Regions from separate parts of the Mesorhizobium sp. B2-3-10 genome, predicted to be linked through region 2. Evidence: riboswitches for the same ligand, from Rfam matches in the RefSeq annotation. Region 2 holds a riboswitch; the other holds the start of a gene.
The links. Region 2 has a riboswitch for cobalamin ahead of FJ943_RS19705 (CbtB domain-containing protein). Riboswitches for the same ligand answer to the same signal wherever they lie in the genome.
Positions count from the first base shown of each region.

Region 1: linked by a shared signal. The riboswitch ahead of bluB (5,6-dimethylbenzimidazole synthase) and the one ahead of FJ943_RS19705 (CbtB domain-containing protein) in region 2 are both predicted to bind cobalamin.

Region 1 covers NZ_VFVT01000007.1:366,059-371,099, reverse strand. The annotation lists gene FJ943_RS22050 (DUF2277 domain-containing protein) at 1-167, opposite strand, end outside; gene FJ943_RS22045 (exodeoxyribonuclease VII small subunit) at 260-511, opposite strand; gene FJ943_RS22040 (histone deacetylase family protein) at 515-1,441, opposite strand; cobalamin riboswitch at 1,620-1,803, shown strand; partial or broken gene bluB (5,6-dimethylbenzimidazole synthase) at 1,806-2,480, shown strand; gene FJ943_RS22030 (hypothetical protein) at 2,597-3,580, opposite strand; gene FJ943_RS22025 (TetR/AcrR family transcriptional regulator) at 3,670-4,278, opposite strand; gene FJ943_RS22020 (MFS transporter) at 4,399-5,041, shown strand, end outside.
Region 2 covers NZ_VFVT01000006.1:331,189-336,229, reverse strand. The annotation lists gene FJ943_RS19720 (DUF1624 domain-containing protein) at 1-149, opposite strand, end outside; gene FJ943_RS19715 (MFS transporter) at 386-1,585, shown strand; gene FJ943_RS19710 (aromatic ring-hydroxylating dioxygenase subunit alpha) at 1,589-2,764, opposite strand; cobalamin riboswitch at 2,908-3,107, shown strand; gene FJ943_RS19705 (CbtB domain-containing protein) at 3,143-3,322, shown strand; gene FJ943_RS19700 (CbtA family protein) at 3,338-4,138, shown strand; gene cobU (bifunctional adenosylcobinamide kinase/adenosylcobinamide-phosphate guanylyltransferase) at 4,131-4,646, shown strand; gene cobO (cob(I)yrinic acid a,c-diamide adenosyltransferase) at 4,648-5,041, shown strand, end outside.

The DNA.
Region 1 (5,041 bases), on a different contig from region 2:
GCGGATGCCGCGATGGCTTCGACCGCATGATCGAACACATGCTGGTTCTTGGCAGAAGGCCGCGTCGTGCCGCTCAGCTTGCGGACAAACTGCAGTGCCGCGTCGCGGACTTCGTCGTTGGTTGCCGGCGGATCAAAATTGAACAGGGTCTTGATGTTTCTGCACATCGCTTCCGTATCTCCTCTTGTCCGTTTCAATCGGGACGAACTGTATCCTCAATGATGATCGTGTCCAAAAACCGGTAAGGCTGCTCCGGACCTCAGTCCGCGTCGAGCGGCTCGGTTCCAACCGGCTTGCCGTCGCGCGACAGCCTGATCTTCTCGACCTTGTCCTCGGCGGCCTTCAGCAGCCGGTCGCAATGAACCTTCAGCGCCTCCCCGCGCTCGTAAATCCGGATCGACTGGTCGAGCGGCACGTCGCCACGCTCCAGATCATCGACGATCTTCTCCAGTGCGTCGAGTGCCTGTTCAAAGCTCATCGCCTTGACGTCTTCGTTGATCTCACCGGTCATCATTCATCCTTTCATCAGTCGCCCGACATGGGCGGCGACCGAAAATGCCAATCCCTGCAGATCGTAGCCGCCCTCGAGCAGGCTGACGAGCCGGTTGCCGCCGTGGATTGCGGCGCGCTGCATCAGCTGGCCGGTCGCCCAGTCGAAATCGTCCTCGGTCAGATTGATTTCCGCCAGCGGGTCGCGATGGTGCGCGTCGAAGCCGGCCGAAACGATAATCAGATCCGGCGCGAAATTGTCGAGTGCCGGCAGCACGCGCGACAGGAACGCATCGCGAAACACCTCGCTGCCCGTCCGAGGCGCCAGCGGCGCATTGACGATGTTGCCGGCGCCGGTCTCACTCTTCGCGCCCGTGCCGGGATAAAGCGGCATCTGGTGCGTCGAGCAATAGAGCACCGAGGGATCGTCCCAGAAAATATCCTGCGTGCCGTTGCCGTGGTGCACGTCCCAGTCGACGACCGCGACACGCTCGGCGCCGTGCTTCTTCTGCGCATGGCGCGCTGCGATTGCCGCCGTGTTGAAGAAGCAGAAGCCCATGGCCGTGGTCTTTTCGGCATGGTGGCCGGGCGGACGGGCGGCGACGAAAACGTTGTCGGCGCGGCCCGCAAAGACGTCGTCGACGGCAGCATTGGCGGCACCGATCGCCGTAATCACCGCTTGCCAGCTTTTCGGGCTGGCGGTGGTGTCGGCGTCGATGCGGGCAATGCCTTCGTCGGGGATGGCGGCGCGGACACGCGCGACGAAATCGGCGGGATGCGCGTAGAGGATGGTCGCCTCGTCGCCGTGCGGTGCCTCGACGCGGTCAAGCGTGGCAAAAGCTTCGTCGTCGAGCACGCGCTCGATGGCGCGCAGGCGGTCGGGCCGCTCGGGGTGACCGGGCGGCGTGATGTGTTCGAGAAAGATCGGGTGCGTGTAGAGACGGGTGGCCATGCCCCCTATCTAGTGCCCCGGCGTCGTGATGGCCATGCGTTGCGGCTTGATCGCTGGGGAAAATCGAACCTGCGTCCATTCATATCGCTGCGGGCATTGGCGGCGCCGGCCCTTCGGCGTAAGGTCGCAACCACTGCCTGGTGCCCGCCGGGCTGTTTGTTTTAGCGACATTCTGCGACGCCAAGTGATTCCACTTGGCTGCAAATGCCTTGGCGGGAGAATCGGGAACACGGTTGAACTCCGTGGCGTGCCCAACGCTGTGAGGGGGACCGCGCCGGTAAAATGCCACTGTCGATGACGGGAAGGCACCGGACGCGGGTTGATCCCGAGCCAGAAGACCGGCCTGGCAGGCATCGTCATCCGCATGGTCAGGCGGATGACATCGATTGCAATCGCAAGGGGACAAGCGATGCCGGAAGCTATGACCGCTCCAATGGGCGATGGATTTGACCAGATTGCGCGCGACGCTGTTTACCGCGCCATGTTTACGCGGCGCGACGTCCGCAGCCATTTTACATCGGAAGCGATCGACGACGAAGTGCTGGCGCGGCTGCTGCTTGCCGCCCATCACGCGCCATCGGTCGGCTTCATGCAACCCTGGAACTTCATCGTCATTCGCGATGCCGCGCGGCGGGCGGAAGTGCGCGACCTGTTCCTGGCCGCGCGAGAACGGGAACTGCCTGAAATCGAGGCAGAACGGCAGGCGCTCTACCGCAAGCTCAAGCTCGAAGGCATTTGCGAAAGCGCGCTCAACATCTGCATCACCTGCGACCGCGAGCGCTCGAAAGGCTCGCCGCTGGGGCGCTGGCACAATCCGGAGATGGATCTCTACAGCACGGTCTGCGCGGTGCAGAATTTTTGGCTGGCGGCACGCGCCGAGGGCGTCGGCGTCGGCTGGGTCAGCATCATCGAGGCGCAAGCGCTGAAAAGCTTGCTGGGTATTCCCGATCAAGTGACGCCGATCGCCTATCTCTGCGTCGGCCGCGTTTCCGAATTCGCACCGAAGCCGGATCTCGAAACACACGGCTGGGGCCGGCGGCTGCCGTTGCCCGAGCTTATCATGAGCGAGACTTTTCGCGGACAAGGCGAAGCGCCGCTCAAATCAGCAGTGGCGCGCCTCGGCACCGTCGCCGGTGCGCCGGCGAGGCCGGTTGATCAGCTCGTCGCGCCGGCAGTGCCCCACCGTGAGCCACCGAAAGAAGCCAGTGCCCTGTCCTTGAGTTCCCTGAACTTCGACGAGGCTTCGGCCAGCCTGGCGTCCCAGGCGGCATCGGGCACCTGACCCTCGATGGTCTTGAAATAGACCTGCATCAGGCAGGCAATGGCGAACGGCTCGATGAAGGCCGCCTTGAAAGCCCAGGCAAAGACGATTGCCAGCACGAAAGCCCAGCCGGCGAGCTGCCCGGGCATGACGTAAAGAATAGCGGCTGCCGGAGCCAGCATCAGCAGGAAAATCACGAACGACACGCCCCACATGATGACCCCTAGCCAGACGGCATTCTTGACCATGGTCTTGCCGTTCTGGGCGTAGAGCACAACGCCTTGGCGCGCGGTTTCGAACGGCGAGGACGAACTGTTGCGGATGTTGTAGCCGAGAATGATCTCGTCGACATAGGTCAGCGACAGGCGAATCACCGTGTTGAGGAACGAAACCAGGCCGCTCAGGCCAGGAATGGGCAGGAAGGCCGCGATGCCGCCGAGCAGGCCGGTGATGGCGCGTATGGCGCCCTTGACCAATTGGTCGACGACGAAAAGGATGTTGGCCTCGGCAAAACGCTCGGTCACGACCTCTTTCGCGTAGGCGATCTGGTTCTGGCCATTGGGAATATCATGGCCGTCGATCAGATGCACCATGACGGCGATATGGCCCGCCTTGACGACGTAGAGGATGTATTCGCGGATCCAGTGGACGGCGATCGAGACGATGCCGAAACCGACCACGCCGCCCCACATCGCAAAAGACAATGGTCCGTCGGGATCGGTGGAAATATGGCCGACGCCATAGCCGACGGAGGCGCCGGTGCCGGTGGCCACGATGTAGGCCAGGGTGATCCCAAAATAGATGATCATGCGAAAGACAATGAAAGGCCAGGTCCGCATCATGATGGACACCGACCTGCCGATATCGAAATCCCACATGCCCGAATCTCCCCTCAGAGATGGCTGCGGAGGATGCGCTCAAACCGGCTATTGTCAATTGCAGGCAGTGGCGGGACTGCCATGGTGGTTCATCTTGAAAGCGCTTCCGGCTTTTTCAGCAGGCCTTCGAGCAATTGCTTGAACGCGGCCACCACCATCTTCGATGTCGCTTCGGGATCTTGCGAATTGGCGATGCGCTGCGCGGCCTGGCTGCTCGCCCCATTGATCAGCCGCGCTGCCGACTCCGGGTCGACGCCGGGGACGACCACCCCTTCCCGCTGCAGCGCTGTCAGATGATCGGTCATTGAACCGACGCAGGCATTGGCATTCGACCACAGTGCCGGATCGCCCAGCACAGCCGGACCATCCCGGAACATGATGCGCTGGATTTCCGGCTCCAGCGCCATTTCGATATAGGTGGTGCATTCGTCGACGAAATGCTGCCAGCGGGTCGGCGCCCGCGACGCGACCTCATTCACCCGGGCCGCCATTTCCGCGTCGATTTCGGCGATAACCGCCTCAAGCAGTCCCTTCTTGTCGCCGAAGTGATGATAAAGGGCGCCGCGCGTCAGCCCGGCCGACGCGGTGAAATCATCCATCGACGCTTCGGCATAGCCGATGGTGCCGAAAGCCTGGCGCGCCGCGGCGATCAGCTTGGCGCGTGTCTCGGCGATCATCTCCTTGCGCGGTCGATGCATGCTTCTGGCCTTACTTACATACGCTCCGTATGCCAATTGACATACGCGACGTATGCTCTATTTAACACTTATACGTCTCGTATGTAATTGTCGAATCGCCCCTTGTCGAGGAACAGGATCATGCAAAACCCCTATTCGGAAATCTTTCGCGCTCCCGGAGCCACGGGCTTTGCCGCCGCCGGCTTCATGGCGCGCCTGCCGATCGCCATGGCGCCGATCGGCATCGTGGCGATGCTGTCGCAGACGCGTGGCGAATACTGGCTGGCGGGTGCGGTTTCGGCGACATTCGCCTTGGCCAATGCCTTCCTGGCGCCGCAGATATCGAGGTTGGTCGACCGCCTCGGCCAGACGCGGGTTGTCGTACCCACCACCATCATCTCCGTGCTCGCATTCGCGGCCCTGATCGCATCGGCCAATCAAGGCTGGCCGGTATGGACGCTGTTCGCGTCGGCACTGCTGGCCGCGGCGATGCCAAGCATGCCGGCCATGGTGCGGGCGCGCTGGACCGAGATTTTCCGGGGCCGGTCCGAGATGAACACCGCCTTCGCCTTCGAGTCGGCGGCGGACGAACTGGTCTATATCGCCGGCGCATCGCTGTCTGTGGGCCTCAGCGCCGCGCTGTTCCCGGAAGCGGGCGTGCTCGTCAGCACGCTGTTCCTCGCCTTGGGCTCGACAGCCTTCATTCTGCAGCGTTCGACCGAGCCGCAAGTGCGGCCGGTGGACCATGGCTCCAGCGGCTCGGCAATCCGCCTGGGGCCGGTCC
Region 2 (5,041 bases):
AGGCCGGGATCGGTGTAACCGAAGAATTCCAGGTCCCAGGTGAAGTGGTAGCTCGCCATCGCGATCAGCGCGATGCCACGCAAGATATCGATGGCGACGATGCGCTTCGATGGCTGCGGGACGGGTACGGTCGGCGTGTGGATGCTCATGGTCTCGCGATCTGATTCAGCCCCTCCACGACGACTATCACGGTTGCACCGGATAGAAGAAGACCGGTCGCCTTGGCCTGGACCGCGCGGCGGGGTCCGCGCCAGCCGCCGGGTTGGGCCAGCGCGGAAAAGCCTTTGACCGGCTTCGCTTTTTGCCGGATGTGCGTCGGTTTCCTCTTAATGGGCCTGAAATGTCCACGGCAGATTCGACGCCGCGATTCTGCTTTGGGGAAGCAATGTCCACCCATGTTCGCCATCCGATCTGGCTTCCGGCCCTCAAGGCCGCGGATGCGCGCACCTTCGCCTCGCTTTACGCGGTCGAATCCTTCGCCCGCGCCATGGTGTCGAGCGTCATACCGATCCAGGCCTACGAGATTCTCCACAACGAGCAGATCGTCTCGATACTCTACACCGCCGTGTCCCTGCTCGGCCTGTCGGTGACCTTGTTCATGCCGATGCTGATCCGCCGCTTCGCGCGGCGCTGGGTCTACACGGCGGGCGCCTGCCTGCTCGCTATCGGCTCGCTGTTCTTCGTCACCCATACGCTCGCCGGGCAACTGGCCGGGATGCTGTGCCGGGTGATGGGCGCCAGCGCGCTGTCGATCACGCTCAACCTCTACATCATGGATCACATCCGCAAGACCGATTTCATGCAGGCCGAATCGCTGCGCATGGCGTGGTCGATGGTTGCCTGGACCTGCGGGCCGACGCTCGGCATTTTTCTCTATACGCGCTTCGGCATTTATGCCGCGCATGGCGCGGTGGCGGTGTTCGCCATGGCTTTGCTGGCGCTGTTCTGGACCTATCGGCTGAGCGACAACCAGTCGATCCGCCCGGGCAAGACACGACCGGCCAATCCGCTCGCCAATATCGGCCGCTTCGTCGCCCAGCCGAGGCTGAGATTGGCCTGGCTGATCGCCTTCGGCCGCTCCTGCTTCTGGACGACCTTCTTCGTCTATGGACCGCTGTTCATGGTCATCACCGGCGAGGGCGAATTGGCCGGCGGCCTGCTGGTCTCGGCCGGCAACGCGCTGCTGTTCATGGCGATCTTCTGGGGCAAGGCGGGGAAACGCTTCGGCGGCCGCAGGACCATGACATTTGCCTATTTCGCCATGTCGGCGACGCTGCTGGCGGCCGGTGCCGTGGGCGAAACCGTGCCGTTGCTCACCGGCGCCTTCCTGCTGTGCGGCGCCTTCTTCACCATCGCGCTCGACGCGCTGGGTTCGACCGCCTTCATGCGCTCGGTGCGCTCTTATGAGCGCGCGCAGATGGCGGCGGTCTACCGCACCTATCTCGATTTTTCCGAACTGACGCCGCCGCTGGTCTATTCGGTGGTGCTGGCCTTCTTCGGCCTGGGCTCGGTGTTCGTCACGCTTGGGCTACTGGCAGCCTTTTGCGGCTTCATGACCTGGCGATATCTGCCGAAGTCGCTGTGATCTTCAGGCCTCGGGTGAGCGCGCAGCGTGCCGTTCGCGCACCCAGTTGTGGAAACGGTGCAGGTCGTACTCCTCGGGCATCAGCACGCCAGCTGTATGACGCATCGAGCGCAGGCCCTTCTGGTTGACCTCGCAGATTGCTGCGTCCTCCTCCAGCACCTGTGTGCCGAAGGCAACGATGTTGTCGATGTCGGTCTCGGCGAGCGCCTCGGGCGCGAACAGCCATTCCGCGGTCAATTCGGTCTGTTCGGGACCGAGCGGCGTAAGCCGCACGGTCCTGACATAGTCGACATGGCCGACGATGAACATCGACGGCAGGCTGGTGGCATAGGTCTGACCGGCGCTGCGTTCCGCCGGCGTCAAGCTCGGGAAGATCGGCCCGTGCGTCTGCCCATCACGCGACCATGTCTCAGCCCCGGCGCGCAGGCCGCCGGAGAATTCTGGCGCGTCATTGTCGGCGTGGCGGAGCCATTCGGGATCGTCATGCCGGCTCATCAGGCCGCGGCCATAGATCGGCACCAGCCGCGACAGGTCCTTGTGGACGCCCGGGCAGTGCAGGCACTCGTTGAAGTTTTCCCAAAAAATCTTCCAGTTGCAGTTCATCACCTTGCGCAGCACGTGCCCTGATACCAGCATTTCCAGCGGCCAGTTGCCGAAGTCGCCGGAGGCCGGGTCGAAGGAGGATTGCGCCGAGCTGGCGGCATCTTCCGCAAGATTGACGAAGACGAAGCCCCGCCACACCGAGTGCGCGACGCGATAAAGCGGGTGATCGGCCTTGTCGAAGCCGTCAGGCAGCGATTTCGACGGCACGCGCACCAGATCGCCACGCAGAGAATAGGACCAGGCATGATACGGGCAGGTGATCAGCCGCGCCTTCAGCCGGCCCTGGCTTTCCTGGCAAAGCTGCGAGCCGCGATGCCGGCAGGTGTTGTGGAAGGCATGCAACTCGCCGGTGTCGTCGCGCAGCAGGAGGATTTCCTGCGTACCGACGCGGAAGGTGCGGAACGCCAAAGGCTGGGCAAGGTCGGCCTCGCGGCAGACGAGCAGCCAGTTCCTGTACCAGATGGCGTCGAGATCGCGCTGATAGTTGTCCTGGTCCCAATAGGCCGACGAGGGCAGCGTCGGCTCGGTTCGAGTCAGGCCGTTATAGGGCACGCACTCGCTGGCATTGGGCTGCATGGCTGGCTTCCCGTGAGGGGTGCCAGCCGACACCCGGCCATGAAGTTTGTCAATCGGGACGGGATGAGGGCAGCTTCGCCGATACGGCGCTCCTGCGCTGGCGGCTGTCGGAATTTGGTTTGCCGGGCGCGGCGAATTTCCCTATAGTCCCCGATGTCGTCGGTTCCTTTTTGGAGCCAAGAGGGAATGCGGTGCGGGCAGGAATTCCTGCCCAATGCCGTGGCTGCCCCCGCAACTGTGTGCGGTAGTCCTCTCCATATGCCACTGAAGATTTTTCTTCGGGAAGGTGGGGAAGGGCGCTTATCCGCGAGCCAGGAGACCTGCCGGCGACAGGAAACTGACTTCGATGCCCTCGGGTGGAGGGCGAAAGGACAAGACATGACTACCGCTTCCGTCTCCCTCGGCGCCTCCGTCTCCTCGCAGTCGCGCTTCATGCAGCTCGCGCTCGCGGCGCTGCTCGGCATCTTCGTCGTCGGCTTTGTCGGCTTCTCGCATATCGATGCGGTCCACAATGCTGCCCACGACTATCGCCACTCGATGGCGTTTCCCTGCCACTAACGAGGATCCGACATCATGAATCTGTTTCGCAACGTCGTGTTCGTCGCGGCGATCGCGGGGCTCGTGGCCGGTGTCGTTCTCGCCTGCATGCAGGCCTATGCCACCGTGCCGCTGATCCTCAAGGCGGAAGTCTACGAAAAGGCCGGCGGCGGCCACCACCATGATCACGCGGCCGCACCAGCGGCGACCAATGATGCCATGAGCACGGCGCCCGCTGGCAATGCCATGAGCTCTGCCGCGCCTGCGGGCACCGATGCCATGGCACCGGCGGAGGAAGACGAAGGCTGGGCGCCGGCCGACGGTTTCGAGCGTTTCGCCTTTAGCGTGGTTGCCAATATCGTCACTGGCATCGGCTTCGCACTGGTCCTGGTCGCGGTTTCCGAGTTCTTCGGCGGCGTCGGCAACTGGCGCCAGGGTGTGTTCTGGGGTTTGGCCGGCTTTGCCGTGTTCACACTGGCACCGGGTCTCGGACTGCAGCCGGAACTGCCGGCAATGCCGGCGGCCGATCTTCTGCCGCGCCAGATCTGGTGGACGGCGACGGCGGCCGCGACCGCGATCGGCCTAGGCCTGATCGTCTTTCGCAGATCGCTGCCATTGACCATCCTCGCCGTCTTGCTGATCGTCGCGCCGCATGTCGTCGGCGCGCCGCAGCCCGACAGTTTCGAAACACCGATCCCGGAAGGCCTGCACCATCAGTTCGTGGTGGCGGTGACGGTGACCAATCTGGTGTTCTGGCTGGTGCTCGGCGCGATCGTGGGCGTGGTGCGCAGGCGCTTCACCGGCATGGCGACCAGTCTGCGCGACAGCTTTGCCTGATCGCGGCAGGCTGACCTTCATCATCGGTGGTGCGCGCTCCGGCAAGAGCGCGCACGCCGAAACCCTGGTGACGGCATTGCCCTCGCCATGGGCCTATATCGCCACGGCGCAACCCCATGACGACGAGATGCGCGAGCGCATCGCGCTGCACCGCTCGCGGCGCGGTGAGGGCTGGTCGACCACCGATGCGCCACTCGACCTCGCCGAAGCGCTGGAGGCGTTGCCAGACGGGCAGCCGGTGCTTGTCGACTGCCTGACGCTGTGGCTGACCAATCACATGGTGGCCGATCACGACGTCGAGGCCGCGTGCCGGCGGCTGGCGGACGTGCTGTCGCGGCCGCGCGGACCGTGGTTCGTGGTAACGAACGAGGTCGGGCAAGGCATCGTGCCCGACAACGCGCTGGCGCGTCGGTTTCGTGACGATGCCGGCCGGCTCAACCAGCGGGTCGCCGCGATTGCCGACACGGTGCTGCTCATGGTGGCGGGGCTACCGCTCAAGGTGAAGTGAAATGACCGATATCGACGACAAGGATGAAGAACGCCATCGCGCCAAGATGGCCAAGCGCAAGGCGGTGCAGGACGCCGAGGTTGCGGGCAAGACGATCGAGAAAGGGTTGCTGATCGTCAACACCGGTCCCGGCAAGGGCAAGACCACGGCCGCCTTCGGTCTCGCGCTGCGCGTGCTCGGCTACGGCAAGCGCGTCGGCGTCGTCCAGTTCATCAAGGGCAAGTGGCACACCGGCGAGAAGGACGCCTTTGCCGTCTTTGGCGACCGTGTCGTCTGGCACGCAATGGGCGAGGGTTTCACCTGGGAGACGCAGGACCTGAAGCGCGACATCGCTGCCGCCGAGGCCGCCTGGGCCAAGGCTCTGGAATTGATCGGCGATCCTTCGATCAGCCTTG